Thiosocius teredinicola: one gene and its partner. The main gene of each other region encodes a partner of the protein of the gene in region 2 in a complex. Links are inferred from orthologs where the notes say so. Each region holds a gene or a part of one and is shown on either strand. Other genes may lie near its edges.

Region 1 (8,701 bases), 400 kb from region 2 along the record:
ACCGGCATCCTGCTCTGCGCCGGCTGGGCCCACCCAGTAGATCGGTCGCCCGCGCGGGTCTTCGGATTTCACCACCGGCTCTGCCTTGTGGCGGTGCCCCAGACGGGTCGCTGCATATCCCTGCAACTGATCGAACGGGATATCGGGTACGTTCACGTTCAGAATCGAATCCGACGCGATCGGCTGCTCGCACAAACGCTTCACCAGCATGGCGGCCACGCGAGCGCCGGTATCGAAATGCTGCGGCGTGTGCGACGACATCGACACGGCGATCGCCGGATATCCCAGAAACCGTCCCTCGGTCGCGGCCGCCACGGTACCCGAGTAGAGCACGTCGTCACCCATGTTGGCGCCGGCATTGATGCCGGAGACGACCATGTCCGGCTCCTGTTCGAGCAATCCGGTAATCGCCAGGTGCACGCAGTCGGTCGGCGTGCCGTCGACCCGGATAAAACCGTTCTCCGCGGTCGCAGCACGAATCGGTATCTCCAGCGTCAGCGAGTTGCTCGCACCGCTGCGGTCGCGGTCCGGCGCGACCACCACCGTGTCGGCGATCGTCGCCATCACATCGTGCAGTGCCTTCAGGCCCGGTGCCTGATAGCCGTCGTCGTTACTGAGGAGAATTCGCATGCCGTCCTAGTTGTGCACCGCCCCCAACTGCGGGCCGGTCTTGAAGCCGCCGATGATACTGCAAACCGTGCACCGCCTCACCTTGATCTATGGTTGGGAACCCGTTTCAATCGACAGCATGGGCGATCCACCTGACACCCCCGAAAACGACGACAGCGACCTGTTTCAGACCGCGATGGGCGACGTTGAGCCGATCACGCCGGAGCAGGTCGAGCCGTACCGTAAGAAACGTCGCCCCGAGCCGCTCAACCTGCCGGTGGGCGACGAACAGGAAGACGAACTCGCCGACCTGGCGATCGAAACCGGCGAGTTCCTCGAGTTCCGCCGCCCGGGCATCCAGAACCGCCTGTTCCGCGACCTGCAGCGCGGCGTGATCGAACCCGAAGGCACGCTCGATCTGCACGGGCTGCGCGTGCACGAGGCCAAGCCGGCCCTGGTGCGGTTTCTGAACTACCACCGCGACATCGGTCGACGTTGCGTGCGCATCATCCACGGCAAAGGTCGCGGATCCGGCCAGCAGCCCGTACTCAAGCAGAAAACCAACCAGTGGCTGCGGCAGCGCGAAGACGTGCTGGCGTTCGCCACCGCACCGCGCTGGGACGGCGGCACCGGGGCGGTCTACGTGCTGCTATCGGGCAAGTTTCGTCGCACCGATTGATCCGACGCGCACAACCCGAATCCCGTTCCTCGCCACTCACCCGCAGTCGCCGAAGCGCTTGGCCTGCATCTTGCTGAATTCCGCTCAGAGAGAACGATGACGGAGATTCACCATGCTCGAACGTTACCGCATTGAAGCGCTTTCGCTGGCCGTGCTGACCGCGGTCGCCATTCAGGTTTTTGCCCCCGGCTCCGGCCTGATCGCGATCGTTTCGGGCTTTTTCCTGGTTCTTGGCGGCACATTGTTGACCGCGCTGATGAGCCACTCGGGCAGCTCGATCAAGATGCTGTGGCAACTGGTCGTGGATTTTCGCCGCCAGCCGAAGGACCTGGGCGACGACGAGCAAAGCCTGCAACGCTTCTTCCATGCGGCAAATGCTTTCCGCCGCGGCGAAATCCGGCCGGCCGAGGTCACCGCCCGCAAGATTGCCGAACCGGTGCTGCGACGCGGCACCCAACTCGTGCTCGACGGCTTTCCGCGCGAGCAAATCAGCCTGGCCCTGCAACGCCAGATCGCCGAAGAGCGCGACCAACTGCGCCACCCGGTCGACATGTTGCGCGCCATGAGCAACTACGCGCCGGCATTCGGCATGCTCGGCACCCTGCTCGGCCTGGTGCAGATGCTGTTCGGCCTGGGCTCGGGCGACCTGGGCAGTATCGGTGCGGCCACCGGATTCGCCATGCTGACCACCGTGTACGGCCTGGTGCTGTCGAACCTCGTGTTCAAGCCGCTTGCCAGCCAACTCGAACAACGCGGCCGCCGCGTGATCAACCGTCGCGTGGCCCATCTGCAGGCCATCATGATGCTGTTCGATCGCCAGCACGCCGAGCTGATCCGCGAGATGATGGATGAACTCAACGCGCTGCAGGATATGCAGAAGGTGTCGCTGCAACTGCAACTGGCGAAGGCACACGCCTGATGTCGCATTTCGACGCAGCCATCCCGTCCAACGGCCAGTCGCCGCTGGACGCGCTCAACTGGTACTCCTGGGATACCGAGAAGTCGGAAACCAGTTGGCTGCTCACCTATGTCGACGTACTCAGCATCATCCTGGTGGTAATGGTGGTGCTGCTCGGGCACACCGCGATCATGCAAACCGAGTTGATCGAGACCGAACCCGACAAGCGCCTGGCCGTGCCGGTCGAACCTGCCAAGGTGACTGCACCGGCGAAGCCGAAAACCGTAACGCGCCCACTACGCATCCCGCCGCCGCTGACGATCGAGCTGCCTGAAGATTCAGCGTCGCAGCCCGGCTTTCTGACCACCGCGGTGAACGAGCCGGTGACACAGATCGTCGAACCGCCGCTGGCCACGCCAGCAGCACCCCGCGAAACCATGTCGGACTTGCTGGCAACCACTGCCCTGCTCGATCTGCAATCGCCGATGTGGCTGCCCACCCCCGTAGCGGCGCCGGCGGCGCTCGACGAGCCACTGGCCCCATCGGCCGTAGCAGAGGCACCCGCCGACTCGGCCCAGACCCGCCTGGTCAATGCGATCGAAAACACCCTCGGCAACGAAGTCAGAATCATCCCGCAGGAACGCGGCGTTTCGCTGGAAATCGCCGAGGTGATCCTGTTCGACTCCGGCAAGGCCGAGCTGAAACCGCACGCCACACCCGTGCTGCAACAGATCGCGCTGTCGTTGAAAGAGACGGTCAACGCCGAGATCTCGATCGAAGGCCACACCGACAACCGTCCGATCCACCACGGTCGTTTCGCATCGAACTGGGAGCTGGCCGCGGCACGCGCGAATCAGGTTACGCACTTCCTGTTGAACGCCGGCCTGGATGCCGATCGTGTACGCTCGATCAGCTATGGCGATGCCAAGCCGATCGCCGACAACGCCACCGCGGCAGGTCGCGCCGCCAACCGCCGCGTAAATCTGCGCGTTGACTTTCTGTGAGTGCAGATACCGCTAGCTGATCGACGCTGCGCGCTGTGGCTCGCTGACCAACTCGCGCAACACCGATGTCGCATAGGCACCCGAGGTCAGGCCGAAGCTGAGGGCCAAGGCGTCGTCCTGCCATCGCCACGTCAGATCGTCGACGACCAGGCGTAGCGCGCGACGGTCTGCGTCGAGACCGAACCGCTGCAGTCCATCGATCCAATGCTGCCAGTCGGCCAGCGCCTGTTGCTCCAGCAGCAGCACTTCTCCAGCGGGTAGCAAGGCGCGACTCGAACGACCGCACAGCGGACCACTTGGATGGATATCGCGAACCGCTATCCGCTCCGCGATCGATGCATCGTCGGGATCGTGCATGAACTGGCGCATCGCACCGGCCAACAGCAACACGTCACCATCCATCGCTGCATCCCAAGTGCCGGCCGCAACACGCGCTGCAAGCACCTGGTTGAACAGCTGCGAACGCGCCGCGGACAACAGCAGGCTGCGCTGTTCGCGCTTCGGTTTGCGCCCACGTCCGGCAAACAGCGCATCCGCGCGGGCCAGGTTCTGTCCTTCGCGGCCAAAGCGCTGCGTACCGAAGTAGTTCGGCACACCGCTCTCACCAATCTGCCGCAGCCGTTGTTCCGCCAGATCGCGATCCCCGCCAACCGAATGCACGGTGATCTCGAAACGGTTGCCGCGCAGCGAGCCGCGGCGGATCTTGCGATTGTGACGCTGCGCATCGAGGATCTGCAGCGAGTCATCCTCGATCGAACGCCAATCAGGCGCCTCGCGACCGGGGAGTTGCACGGTGAAGTGTTGTGTCGTCACCGCATTGCGATCTTTCAGACCGGCATAGCCCACGGCGACTTGGCCGACACCGGCCAGCTTGGCCAACTCGCGCGCCACCTCGTGCGTGTTGCGTTCGCGTTTGCGCACGGTGAGAAACTCGTGCTCGCCGTCACCCGACGGACCATAGCCGAGCTCTTCGACAACGATGAAATCTTCGGGGGTTTGGCGTAGCACGCCGGTCACTACCGGACCGCCCAAGGCGTACGGCAGATCGCGTGTCGGGTCAGCAGAGAAAACAGTCTCGTCCATCAGATTTTGAGCAGCAGCACCACGGCGTGTGCGGCGATGCCCTCCTCACGCCCGGTAAACCCCATGCGTTCGGTGGTGGTCGCCTTGACGTTGACGGCATCGAGCGCAACGCCCATGTCTTGGGCCAGATGCTCGCGCATCGTGGCGATATGCGGTCCCATGCGTGGCGCCTGCGCAACGATCGTGCTGTCGAGGTTACCGACGCGCCAACCGCGCTCGGCCAAGGCATCGCGCACGCGGCGCAACAGCACGCGGCTGTCGATGCCACGATAGGCATCGTCACTGTCGGGGAAATGCTTGCCGATATCGCCCAGCGCCGCAGCACCCAACAACGCGTCGCATACGGCATGTATCAGCACATCGCCGTCCGAATGTGCCTCCAGCCCTTTGTCGTGATCGATTCTGACACCGCCGATCGTAACGAAGTCGCCCACACCGAACCGATGAGCATCATAACCGTGACCAACCCGCATGCTGTTCCCCTCATCAAACCGGGGCGATGATAGCACTCAGGGAGCGCTAAACTTACGAGATGCCGATCTTCGATACCCATTGCCATATCGATGTAGAAGACTTCGACGCCGATCGCGCCGAGGTGTTGCGCGCGGCACGCGCTGCGGGGGTGCAAGACATGCTGGTGCCGGGCGTACAGCGTTCGACGTGGCCTTCGCTGATCGCTTTGTGCGAGGGTGATCCGCATCTCCACCTGGCGCTGGGCATGCACCCGGTCTACTTGCAACAGCATCAGGATACGGACATCCCGGCACTGGTCGAGGCCGTGGAGCGGCATCAACCGATCGCCATTGGCGAGATCGGCCTTGACTGGTATGTCGACGGCCTTGATCGCAACAAACAGCAGGCACTGTTGGAGCGACAACTACAGGTTGCACAGGATGCCGGGCTGCCCGTGGTGCTGCATGTGCGTAAGGCGCACGATGCAATGCTGAACACGCTCAAGCGCTATCGTCTGACAGGCGGTTTCAGCCATGCCTTCAACGGCAGCCTCGAACAGGCACGGCGTTATCTGGACATGGGTTTTTGCCTGGGCTTCGGCGGCATGCTGACCTACGAACGTTCATCGCGCCTGCGCCGGCTCGCCACCGAGTTGCCAGTCGAGGCCATCGTGCTCGAAACCGATGCCCCCGATATGACGGTCGCGTCGCACCAGTACGAACGCAACAGCCCCGCTTACCTTCCCGACGTCTTAAAAACCTTGGCCGAGCTTAAGCAGATGAGCGAGGACGAGGTTGCCGCGCAGACGACAGCCAATGCCAAGCAAATACTGGGATTGATCTGAGCCGACCGCGAGCGGACGACTTCGGTATCGACGAACCGCGACTACCAGGGTTTGCCGTCGCGTTGGCGCTCAAGATAATAAGCGGCCAACGGCAGATCTTCAGGACGCGTGATCTTGATGTTGTCGGCCGAGCACTCGACCATGATCGGTTGGTGACCGGCCCACTCGATGGCACTCGCCTCGTCGGTCACCAACACGCCGGCTTCGAGCGCGCCGCGCATCGCATCGAACAAGGTGCCGAAGCGAAACATTTGCGGTGTGAAGGCATGCCACAGGTGGGTGCGTTCAACGGTGTTGAGAATGCGATCGGCCGAGTCGGTACGTTTCATCGTATCGCGCACCGGCATACCCAGCAGCCCGCCGATCTCCTGATCGCGCACCATGGAAACGAGATGATCGATGTCGTGTCGGCGAACGCAGGGCCGCGCCGCATCATGCACCAGCACCCAGTCGTCGGCCGCAGCACGCGGTTCGAGCGCCGCCAGCGCGTTCAACACGGAGAAACAACGCTCGGTACCGCCGGTAACCCGCACCAGGTCCGGATGGCCGGCAAACTCGCTGTCGTCCCACCAGCCGTCTTCTTCGCTAAGCGCCACATACAGGCCATCGACCATGGGATGCAGCAACAGGCGTTCGATGGTGTAATCGATCACGCTGCGACCGTTGAGGTCGAGATACTGCTTGGGGACCTTGCTGCCCATGCGACGACCGACGCCGGCCGCCGGCACGATGCACCAAAACGACGGTGCGCTCACGGCTTGCGGCTCTCGGGCGGAACCAACTGAAAGTAGGTCTCGTCTTTGCGGATCAAGCCGAGCTCGCTGCGCGCTCGCGCCTCGATCGCTGCCAGGCCTTCTTTGAGGTCATCGACCTCGGCCTGGAGCGTCGCGTTACGTTCTTGAAGATCTTCGAGTTCCGCGCGCTGGTCGGCGATCTGGCGCTTCAGCATCGCAACCTCGGCGAGGCTACCCTCACCGACCCACAGCCGGTACTGCAATCCCAGCAGCACCAGCAGCAGAACGCCAACCGCTACCTGAAGCTTCCAGCTCACAGCGCGCGGATCAAGAGTCAGAAGCAGGGAAACGCACTCTTACCGGCGTACTCTGCTTCATCACCGAGCTGATCCTCGATGCGCATCAACTGGTTGTATTTGGCCACGCGGTCGGAGCGCGAAAGAGAACCGGTCTTGATCTGACCGGTCGCGGTGGCGACCGCGAGATCGGCGATCGTCGTGTCCTCGGTCTCGCCCGAGCGGTGCGAGATCACCGCGCTGTAACCGGCATCGTGTGCCATGCCGATGGCTTCGAGTGTCTCGGTCAGGGTGCCGATCTGGTTGAACTTGATCAGGATCGAGTTGGCGATGCCCTTGTCGATGCCTTCCTTGAGGATCTTGGTGTTGGTCACGAACAGATCGTCGCCGACCAGTTGTACGCGCTTGCCGAGTTTGTCGGTCAGCAGCTTCCAGCCGTCCCAATCGCCTTCGTCCATACCGTCTTCGATCGAGATGATCGGGTACTGGTCGACCCAGCCGGTCAGGAAGTCGGCAAAACCGGCAGAGTCGAACGACTTGCCTTCCGAGGCCAGCACGTACTTGCCGTCTTTGTAGAATTCCGAGCTGGCGGCATCCAGGCCGAGGTAGATGTCGTCGCCGGGTTTGAAGCCGGCCTTGGTGATCGCTTCGAGGATGACCTCGATGGCCTCTTCGTTGGAGCGCAGGTCGGGGGCGAAACCGCCCTCGTCACCGACGGTGGTCGCCAGCTTGCGCCCGCCGAGTACGGATTTCAGTGCATGAAACACCTCGGCGCCGTAGCGGATGGCCTCGCGAATCGAGCCTGCCGCCACCGGCAGGATCATGAACTCCTGCAGGTCGACGCTGTTGTCCGCATGCTCGCCGCCATTGATGATGTTCATCATCGGTACCGGCATCTTGTAGGTGCCGCTACCCAGCGATTGATACAGCGGCATCGCCTTTTCCTGCGCCGCGGCATGCGCGGCAGCGAGCGACACGGCGAGGATGGCGTTGGCGCCGAGGCGCGATTTGTTGTCGGTGCCGTCGAGGTCGATCATGCGCCGATCGATGGCTTCCTGTCCGCCGACCTCCTGCCCCAGCAAGGCGTCGCGGATCTCGCCGTTGACGTTGCCTACCGCAGTCAAAACCCCCTTACCGAGGAAACGGTGCTTGTCGCCATCGCGCAGTTCGAGCGCCTCGCGCGAACCGGTCGATGCGCCGGAAGGGGCTACCGCCCGACCAATCGCACCGTCGGCGGTCAGCACATCGGCTTCGATAGTCGGGTTGCCGCGCGAATCGAGGATCTCTCGGGCGCGGATATCGATGATGTCAGACATGGGTACTCCTGAACTCAAAAAAATTCGTGGCAGAGCCGGCAGCCGCGCTGGAAGGCGCATGCTGCCGGCTCTCCGATAAACCTAGTCAACTGTCGGGTCGGCGACAGCGGAATGCCGTGTCAGCCGACGAGTTCCTGTTCGATAAAACCGCGCTGTTTGACGCAGCGGTCGAGCTCGACCAGGGTTTGCAGCAGGCGCTGCATTTTATCCAACGGCCAGGAATTGGGGCCGTCGGACATCGCGTTTTGCGGGTCCGGATGGGTCTCCATGAACAGACCGGCGATGCCGACGGCGACAGCCGCGCGCGCCAGCACCGGCACGTGTTCGCGCTGTCCGCCCGATTTATTGCCCATGCCACCGGGCTGCTGCACCGAGTGGGTCGCATCGAACACCACCGGACAACCGGTAGAACGCATGACGGCGAGACCGCGCATGTCGGAGATCAGCGTGTTGTAACCGAACGACACACCGCGCTCGCACACCATGATCTGTTCGTTGCCGGTGGCCTTGGCCTTGTCGACGACGTTGTTCATGTCCCACGGCGCGAGGAACTGGCCCTTTTTGATATTGACCGGCTTGCCCGCCTTGGCGACGCTCTGAATGAAGTTGGTCTGGCGACACAGAAATGCCGGCGTTTGCAATACGTCGACGACCGAGGCCACCTCGTCCATCGGCGTGTCCTCATGCACGTCGGTCAACACCGGCACGTTCAGTTCGGTCTTGACGCGTTCGAGGATGCGCAGGCCTTCTTCGAGACCAGGACCGCGCGGGCTGCTGTGCGACGA
Region 2 (8,975 bases):
GCCGAGCCCCCCCGCGTCGACATCACGCCGTTGATCGACGTCGTCTTTCTGATGCTGATCTTCTTCATGGTGTCGACCACGTTCGACAAGCAGACTCAACTCAAGGTCGACCTGCCATCGGCGTCGCCGAACGAGTCTGTCGAGAAGCCGGCCGACAAGATCGAGATCACCATCGATTCCAAAGGTCAGTTCTACGTCAACGAACGCGAACTCGTAAAACACGATGCCGACACCCTGCGCCGTGAGTTGCAGAAGGTCTCCGACGACCGGACTGACCTGCCGATCATCGTGTCCGGCGACAAGAATGCGCCGATGCAGGCGGCCATGACGCTGCTCGATGTCGCCGGCCAGCTCGGCATGAGCCATCTGAGTTTCGTCGCCCGGCAGCGCCAGGGTGACGAGGACGGCGGTGAATGATCGGCAGGCGTAGGTGACACTGCTCGAGCGCTCCTGGTATTCATCCAACGTTCTGACGTTGCTGCTGTTGCCACTGTCGTGGCTGTTCGGCCTGGTGGCGGCCCTACGAAGACTGGTGTATCGCAGTGGGCTGCTGCGGCGGCAGCGTTTCGACGTGCCGGTTATCGTCGTCGGCAATATCACGGTCGGCGGCACCGGCAAGACCCCGCTGGTGATCTGGTTGGCCGAGCACCTGCAATCGCTCGGCTGGCATCCCGGTATCGTGTCGCGCGGCTACGGCGGCAAGGCGGCCTCCTGGCCGCAGCAGGTGCGGCCGGACAGCGACCCGAACAGTGTCGGCGACGAGGCAGTGATGCTGGCGGCGCGTACCGGCTGCCCCATGTGTGTCGGCCCCGATCGGCCGGAGGCGATTCGCGCGCTGTTGCGCCACCGCACCGTCGACATCGTGATCAGTGACGACGGTCTGCAGCACTATGCGATGGGCCGCGACCTCGAGATCGTGGTGCTCGATGGAGAACGACGCCTAGGCAATGGTTTTCTGCTTCCGGCAGGCCCGTTGCGCGAACCGGCGTCGCGCCTCAAGTCCGTCGATCTCGTCGTCGTCAACGGCGGTGATGCCGAACACGAACTTGCCATGTCGATTCGGCGGCCGAAACTCGTTTCGCTGCATGACGACCAGACGCTCGTATTGGACGGTTTGCGCGGCAGGCGGGTGCACGCGGTGGCCGGCATCGGCAATCCGCAGCGGTTCTTTGGTTTGCTCGGTGATGCGGGAATCGAGGTCGAACCGCACGTGTTTGCCGATCACCATCCTTTTCGCGCGGAAGATTTGCGCTTCGCCGAGGAACTGCCCATTCTGATGACCGAGAAAGATGCCGTAAAATGTCGGCGTCTGCCGTGCCGTGACGCCTGGGTCGTACAGATTGATGCGCAGCCAGATGAAGAATTCGTCCGCCGACTGAACAACGCTTTGAAGGACATCACCGATGGACAAAAAATTGCTCGACATCCTGGCTTGCCCGAACTGTAAGGGTAAGTTGATCTACCGTCCGAAGGTCGGCGAACTCGTGTGTAAACAGGACCGCCTGATCTTCCACATCCGTGACGGCATTCCGGTGATGCTGCTCGAAGAGGCCACCGAGATCCCGGCCGACGTCGAGATCGAAGACTGAGCATGGCGTCATTCAGCGTTGTGATCCCGGCGCGTTACGCATCGCAGCGCCTGCCGGGCAAACCCCTGGTCGATATCGCCGGCAAACCGATGATTCAGCACGTTTACGAGCGTGCACTGGAGAGCGGCGCCGAAGATGTCGTGATTGCCACCGACGATCAGCGTATCGAGCAGGCGGCCGCGGCGTTTGGCGGCAATGTCTGCATGACGTCGGCCGAACACAGCAGCGGTACCGACCGCATCGCCGAGGTCGTCAGCCTCAAAGGCTGGCCGGACGATACGATTGTGGTCAACCTGCAGGGTGACGAACCCTTGATGCCGCCGTCGCTGTTGGCCCAGGTTGCCGACAGTCTGATCGATCATCCGGACGCGGACATGGCGACACTCGCCGTGGCATTGAGCGAGACGCACCAACTGTTCGATACCAACACCGTCAAGGTGGTCGGCGACGGTCGCGGCTATGCCTTGTACTTCAGCCGGGCCACGATCCCTTGGAAGCGCGACCAGTTCGATATGTCCAAAGAGCCGAAGGGCGAATGGATGGAAGGCATCTACCGTCACCTTGGCATCTATGCCTACCGCGCGGGCTTTCTGAGCGGCTACGCCAGTCTGCCGGTATCGCCGATCGAACGCATGGAATCACTCGAGCAGCTACGCGTCTTGTGGAATGGTGGACGCATCGCCCTCGATGTCGCGCAAGAGGCGCCGCCGGCCGGTGTCGATACGGCCGAAGACCTCAAGCGGGTCATTGCGGCGCTTACTTCATCTTAAGGGCTTCATCCTGAGGGTTGCCGGCCTTCGAGCAACACCAGCAGGTCGTCAGAATAGCCATCGCCTTCGGCGTTGGAAATCGGCAGGGTGAGGGTACCGTCGACCCGGCGATTGGGCATGCCGTAGGCGTTGGATTGCACCGGCCGGTAGCGCTTGCAGTCTTCGCAGCGCCGCAGCACGACACTGTCCATATCGCCCAACACCTCGATCAGGATCCAGACCTCGTCGAGATAATCGAAGCGGTTACCTATCAGTTGCTGAAGTCGTTGGTGGAGTGATGCAGCGCTCATGAGGTTAGCTTAGCGTCTGTAGCGGTTTGCGCAGCACTGCGTGTGCACAGGGTAATCACAACGGATCGCGGCTGGATGAGTCTTGCGCTGTCTGTGGTGCGCTGCCGAGGTTGGCCAACCGACGATTGACAGTGTTCACGGTGTCACTGACACTGGATCGCATCATTAAGCTCATTGTCTGGTGAGAGGCTTCAGGCGAACGCCGGACGTTAACTGTTTATGGTTTGTGACAAATGAAAGATGCAGTCACGGTACTATTCGTGTGCATGGGCAACATTTGCCGTTCACCCACAGCGCACGGCGTGTTTCGCGCGCTGGTCGAGAAAGAGGGGTTGGCAGAGGTTATCAAGATCGATTCGGCCGGCACCCATGCCTACCATGTCGGCAGCCCACCCGATAAGCGTGCACAGGCCACGGCGTTGCAGCGCGGCGTCGATCTGTCGGACCTGGTGGCGCGCCGGGTCGAAGAGCAAGACTTTGCCAGTTTCGACTACGTGGTGGCGATGGATCAGGACAACTACATGGCGTTGAGCGCCATCTGTCCCGACGAGCACGTCGACAAGATCCAGATGTTTATGGACTTTGCGCCGCAGATGCGTACGCGCGAGGTGCCCGATCCGTACTACGGTGGTGCGTCTGGATTCGAACGTGTCTTCGATCTGGTGGATGCCGCGGCGTTGGGTCTACTCGACGAGATTCGCCGCAGTCATCTTTCATGAAAAACGGGTGTGGTTGACCACACCCGTTCTGTTCCGACCGACCGAATCAGTCCTCGCCCGACCCGCCGGAGCTGGAAGCCTTCGGCGCCGGTTCGGCCGCTGATTTCGGCGCAACTGCGCGTTCAATCGACGGTGGTTTAGGGGTACTGTCGGCCGCCGGCGCCGGCGCCGATGCTGGCGTAGGCGCAGGTGCGGCGGCTGGTGGTGCTACCGGTTTCGCTGCAGGTGCTGACGACGGCGCCGACTCGGCACTGACCGGTTTCTCCGCAGGTTTGGCCGAAGGTGCTTCCGACTGCGCAGGGGAGCCCGCGGGTTTTGCGGGCTTCGCCTCGCCATCTTCGGCCGGCTTGCTCGCGCGTGGCGGACGATCAGCGCTCGGTTTGTCGCCGCCGGCCGCTTGACCTGTGCTCGCCGGTTTCTCAGCGGCTACCGGACCGGCAGCGGCGGATTCATCGGGCTTTCTGTTGCCAGCCGATTTTTCCGGCCGGCCAGCGTCGCTGCCCGAACCGCTTGAATTGCCAGGGGCATCTGAGGCGTTGTTTGCCGACTCGCCGTTAGCCGCAGCGGCTTTCTCGGCACTGCTGCGCCGCCGCCGGCCGCCGCGACGACCACGCCGCGAGCTGCGCTTGGCTGGGCCTTCACCGTTGTCTTCGCCGGTAGCCGGTTTATTTGCCTGTGCAGCCGCATCTTCCGGCTTGCTGTCGCCTTGTTTCTTGTTTTCCGCGGGCGGCTTGGTCTCGCGGTTCTTGTTGCCTTCGCCTTCTTCCGCTTTGGGCTTGCGCTGGCCGCCGCGACTGCCGCGACGGCTACGGCTGGAGCGTGAATCGCTCTTGCGTGCATTGCCGCTACGCTGGGTGCTGCTCTTGCGCTGTCCGCCACTACCCTCCTTGTCTGCAGTGGTGCCTTCGCCATCGACAGCGTCGCTGGCTGCGGCCGCAGTCTTGGGCGATTCGACTTCAGCTCCACCTTCGCGCGTTGCAAAGATGCTGCTGAACAGGCGTTTGATGAACCCGCTTTCATTGCCCGCTGCCGGTACCGGCATGGGTACCGGTGTTGCCGTCGGCTGTGGCTGTGGTTCGGCGCGCTGCGGCGCCGGCGAAGAGGGCGCAATCTGTTTGACTGCAGGCTGTTCGATGCGCGCCTGTGGCCGTTCGGCAGGTGGCGTATTCTGTGGTTTGTATTCCACTTCCTGCGCGTGGCTGGGCGTGTCGTCGTTGTGCAGATCCTGCGTGCGAATCCGCTCGAGCTCGTATTTGGGTGTTTCGAGGTGGCGGTTGGGAATCAGGATGACGCTGACATCATGCCGTTTCTCGATATCCGCGATCATCTGCCGTTTTTCGTTGAGCAGGAAGGTCGCCACCTCGATAGGCAGCTGGGCATTCACCCGACCGGTGTTCTCTTTGAGCGCCTCTTCTTCGATGATGCGCAGGATCGACAGCGCCAGCGAATCGACGCTGCGGATGAATCCGTGGCCATCGCAGCGTGGGCAGACCTGGTGCGCCGATTCGCCGAGAGAAGGGCGCAGACGCTGACGTGACATTTCGAGCAGGCCGAAGCGCGAGATGCGGCCGATCTGCACCCGCGCGCGGTCTTCTTTCATCGCCTCTTTCAGTCGGTTCTCGACCTCACGCTGGTTACGCGATGGGGTCATGTCGATGAAGTCGATGACAAACAGGCCGCCGAGGTCGCGCAGGCGCAGCTGGCGGGCGATCTCGTCGGCAGCCTCGAGGTTGGTATTGAGCGCGGTTTCTTCGATATCCGAGCCTTTGGTTGCGCGTGCCGAGTTGATATCGACCGAGGTCAGCGCCTCGGTGTGGTCGATCACAATCGATCCGCCGGACGGCAGGCGCAGTTCGCGGCGGAACGCCGATTCGATCTGCGATTCTATCTGATAGCGCGAGAACAGCGGCACCTCGTCGGTGTACAGGCGCAGCTTGCGCAGGTACTTGGGCATGACCTGTTCAATGAATTGGCGCGCCTGTTCGTGCGTGCCCGGTTGATCGACCACGATCTCGCCGATATCGGCGCGCAGGTGGTCGCGAATCGAGCGGATGATGACGTTGCTTTCCTGATAGATCAGGAACGGTGCCTTACGCTCGGCGGCCGACTGTTCGATGGCGCTCCACAGTTGCAGCAGGTAGTCGAGGTCCCATTGCAGCTCTTCGGCGATCTTGCCGACACCCGCCGTGCGCACGATAAGTCCCATACCTTCGGGGATCTCGAGCACGCTCATCGCCTCGCGCAGCTCGGAGCGGTCCTGGCCTTCGATGCGCCGCGAAACGCCGCCCGCGCGCGGATTGTTGGGCATCAGCACCAGGTAGCGGCCGGCCAGCGAGAGGAAGGTGGTCAGTGCTGCGCCTTTGTTGCCGCGCTCTTCCTTCTCGACCTGGACGATAACTTCCTGGCCTTCTTTGAGCAGCTCGTTGATGGCGCGCTTGCCGGCATCGAACGCCTCGCTCTTGAAGTAGCTGCGGGCGATCTCTTTCATCGGCAGAAAGCCGTGGCGCTCAGCGCCATAGTCGACAAATGCGGCTTCGAGACTGGGTTCGACGCGGGTGATGCGTCCTTTGTAGATGTTGGCTTTTTTCATCTCCCGGCCGGGAGATTCGATGTCGAGGTTATACAGCTTTTGGCCGTCGACGATGGCCACACGCAACTCTTCAGGCTGAGTTGCGTTGATCAGCATACGCTTCATTGATTGTTCCTTGTTGCCTCGATCGGTTTCAGGCCTGGTTTGCACCACCGGAGCCCGACGTCGCAACACACAACAGTGCGACCGTTCTCAGCGGCGGGCGTGACCCGAATCTGATCGAAGGCGAATTCATTAAATGTCCGAACCGAGGGTGCGGGTGGGCGAGTGAAGCTCGCTAAGCACACACGGCAACATCCGGCCGGACTGTTCTCAATCTGGCGCGCGATGCATGCAGTCGGGTAGCATCGCCTTTTGCAAGGGATGCGGTCTTCTCATCGCGGATTACTGCGCTAATGGAAGAAAAAGCGACATTGGCTTGCGCGCCAACTTCGGGTCGGAAATCCTTCCGGCCCGGTAAATTCATGCACTGCAGCGGGTGTGTTCGTGGACTCTTTCGGTCGCACCTCCGGCTGCAGCTTGCGTAAAATATATCAGATTATCAGGCAGATGCATTATTTTTTGCGGGGTTCGAGCGGACATGGCTGAAGGCGGCGAAACGGCATCGCGCGTGCGTCTGATTACAGTAGACGACAATCACGACGGCCAGCGTCTCGACAACTACCTTTTAGGTCAGCTCAAGGGCGTGCCGCGCAGCTGGGTTTATCGGGTTTTGCGGCGTGGCGAGGTGCGGGTCAACAAGGGGCGGTGCAAGCCGGCGCGCCGCCTCCAGGCCGGCGATGTCGTGCGCATCCCACCGCTGCGCGTGAGCGAGAAGGACGCCGAAGAGGCGCCAAAGGGATTGCAGCATAATATCGAAGAATCAATTATCTACGAAGATAATCTAATCTTAATTGTTAATAAACCGGGTGGTGTGGCCGTACACGGTGGCAGCGGAGTGTCGCACGGCGTTATCGAGGCATTGCGCGCCTCGCGTCCGAATGCGCCGTTCCTCGAGCTGGCCCATAGACTGGATAGGGAAACATCGGGGTGTTTGATGTTGGCCAAGAAGCGCAGTGCGCTGCGCAGCCTGCAGGAACTTCAACTCGCCGGAAAGATCGAAAAACGCTATCTGGCCTTGTTGTCGGGACGGATTCGCAAAGGCCGGTGGCGCGCCGATGCGCCGCTGAAGAAAAACACCCTGAAGAGCGGAGAGCGGGTGGTTCGGGTCGATCCTGAAGGCAAACAGGCTATCTCTAATTTCGAAGTATTACAGCGATTTGAGAAAGAAACCTTAGTTAGCGTCGAGCTTGAGACCGGGCGCACTCATCAGATCCGGGTGCATGCAGCGGACAACGGAACTCCGATTCTCGGTGACCCGAAATACGGTGATGAAGAGGCCAATCGGGTAATGAAGGAGATGGGTTTGCGCCGCCTGTTCCTGCACGCGGCTTCGTTGCGTTTCGATTGGCCTGAGCCCGGCAACCGGTTTCAGGTGGAGGCGCCGCTGCCGACAGAATTGCAGGCAGTGCTCGACAAATTGGCCGGAAGCATTTGAAGGACATGAGCAAGCAGTATCAGCTGATCGTTTTTGACTGGGACGGAACCTTGATGGATTCCGAGGCGCGTATCGTGACCTGCATGCAGCGCGCGGCGCACGAGGCCGGTGTGCCGGTGCCGAGCAACGAACAGGCGCGGGACGTGATTGGCCTGGGGCTGAGTGAAGCCATCGCCCGCGCGTTTCCGGGATCTGACGACACCATGGTCGAGCGACTGGTCGAAGGTTATCGCCGCCTGTGGTTGGGTGAGACGGTCGAGCCGGCACCGATGTTCGACGGCGCTCGCGAGCTCGTTGAACGCCTGCACGCCACAGGCAAACTCCTCGCCGTGGCCACCGGCAAGAGCCGCCGGGGGCTGGATAAAGCCCTACAGGAAAGCGGCTTAGCGTCGTTTTTCCACGCAACACGTTGCGCCGACGAGACATTCTCGAAACCTCACCCGCAGATGCTTGAAGAGATCCTGGTCGATCTCGATACCCCGCCGGGTGAGGCGATCTTGGTGGGTGATACCGAGTACGACATGCAGATGGCGGGTAACGCACGCGTCGATGCCGTCGGCTTGTCGCATGGGGTCCATGCGACCGAGCGACTGCTGGCGCACGGTGCGCTGCAATGTTTCGACAATCTTCACGAGCTATCGGACTGGCTGCATCAGCCAGTGCTGACTTGATCTGACGGAGTTTATTGATGGAAAAGGACAAAGGGTCCAACGGCGACTGGCATCGCGAACTGGTTGAGAATCTCGCGCGCGATGCCCTGGTGGAACGGCGGCGCGCGCGACGCTGGGGCATCTTTTTCAAGCTGCTCACGTTCGCCTATCTGATCGGGGTGCTGGTCGTACTGCTGCCGAATGATTGGTCGGAAAAGGGAATGGGCGTCAAACCGCATACCGCCCTGGTGGAACTCGAAGGGATGATCGCCCCGGGCCAAAAAGCGTCGGCCGACAATGTGGTGACCGGTCTGCGCGACGCGTTCGAGGACAAGAACACCAAGGCCGTGATTCTGCGCATCAATTCGCCCGGCGGTTCGCCGGTGCAGTCGGACTATATGCATTCCGAAATCAAACGCTTGCGCGAGAAATATCCCGACATTCCTCTGTACGCCGTGGTCAGCGACATGTGTGCCTCGGGCGGTTACTACGTGGCTTCGGCAGCGGACAAGATCTACGTGAACGAGTCCAGCGTGATCGGCTCGATCGGGGTGTTGATGAACGGCTTCGGCTTCGTCGATGCGATGAACGAGCTGGGTATCGAGCGTCGCCTGATGACTGCAGGTGAGCACAAAGGCATCCTCGATCCGTTCAGCCCGGTCAGTGAATTTGATCGAGAACATGCCGATAAGTTGCTGAAAAAGATACATAAGCATTTCATTGCGGCGGTTAAGGAAGGACGCGGAGATCGCTTGAAAGGTGACGAGGAAACGCTGTTCAGCGGCCTGTTCTGGACCGGCGATCAGGGTATCGAACTCGGGCTCGCTGAC

Evidence for each region.
Region 1: the proteins of rne (region 2) and eno are in contact, whole or in part, in a solved structure (PDB 2FYM), measured with the Escherichia coli proteins. The link is inferred for Thiosocius teredinicola from one-to-one orthologs.

The regions. Positions count from the first base shown.
Region 1 is NZ_CP019936.1:2,909,565-2,918,265, forward strand. The notes cover bases 5,778-8,701. They hold eno (phosphopyruvate hydratase), read right to left. Parts: upstream 7,917-8,701; coding sequence 6,639-7,916; downstream 5,778-6,638. Other genes in these bases: ispD (2-C-methyl-D-erythritol 4-phosphate cytidylyltransferase), read right to left, coding at 5,778-6,325; ftsB (cell division protein FtsB), read right to left, coding at 6,322-6,621; kdsA (3-deoxy-8-phosphooctulonate synthase), read right to left, coding at 8,036-8,701. In the rest of the region: 5'/3'-nucleotidase SurE, read right to left, coding at 1-630; B1781_RS13875 (Smr/MutS family protein), read left to right, coding at 683-1,288; B1781_RS13880 (motility protein A), read left to right, coding at 1,401-2,207; B1781_RS13885 (OmpA family protein), read left to right, coding at 2,207-3,190; tRNA pseudouridine(13) synthase TruD, read right to left, coding at 3,203-4,273; ispF (2-C-methyl-D-erythritol 2,4-cyclodiphosphate synthase), read right to left, coding at 4,273-4,746; B1781_RS13900 (TatD family hydrolase), read left to right, coding at 4,806-5,570; more of ispD, read right to left, coding at 5,612-5,777. UniProt on the Escherichia coli protein: Catalyzes the reversible conversion of 2-phosphoglycerate (2-PG) into phosphoenolpyruvate (PEP). It is essential for the degradation of carbohydrates via glycolysis.
Region 2 is NZ_CP019936.1:2,513,435-2,522,409, reverse strand. The notes cover bases 3,215-6,412. They hold rne (ribonuclease E), read right to left. Parts: upstream 6,064-6,412; coding sequence 3,415-6,063; downstream 3,215-3,414. Other genes in these bases: B1781_RS12080 (low molecular weight protein-tyrosine-phosphatase), read left to right, coding at 3,215-3,368. Outside these bases: B1781_RS12105 (ExbD/TolR family protein), read left to right, coding at 1-417; lpxK (tetraacyldisaccharide 4'-kinase), read left to right, coding at 431-1,447; B1781_RS12095 (Trm112 family protein), read left to right, coding at 1,404-1,589; kdsB (3-deoxy-manno-octulosonate cytidylyltransferase), read left to right, coding at 1,592-2,359; B1781_RS12085 (hypothetical protein), read right to left, coding at 2,365-2,649; more of B1781_RS12080, read left to right, coding at 2,883-3,214; 23S rRNA pseudouridine(955/2504/2580) synthase RluC, read left to right, coding at 6,539-7,495; B1781_RS12065 (HAD-IA family hydrolase), read left to right, coding at 7,501-8,166; B1781_RS12060 (S49 family peptidase), read left to right, coding at 8,184-8,975. UniProt on the Escherichia coli protein: Endoribonuclease that plays a central role in RNA processing and decay. Required for the maturation of 5S and 16S rRNAs and the majority of tRNAs. Also involved in the degradation of most mRNAs.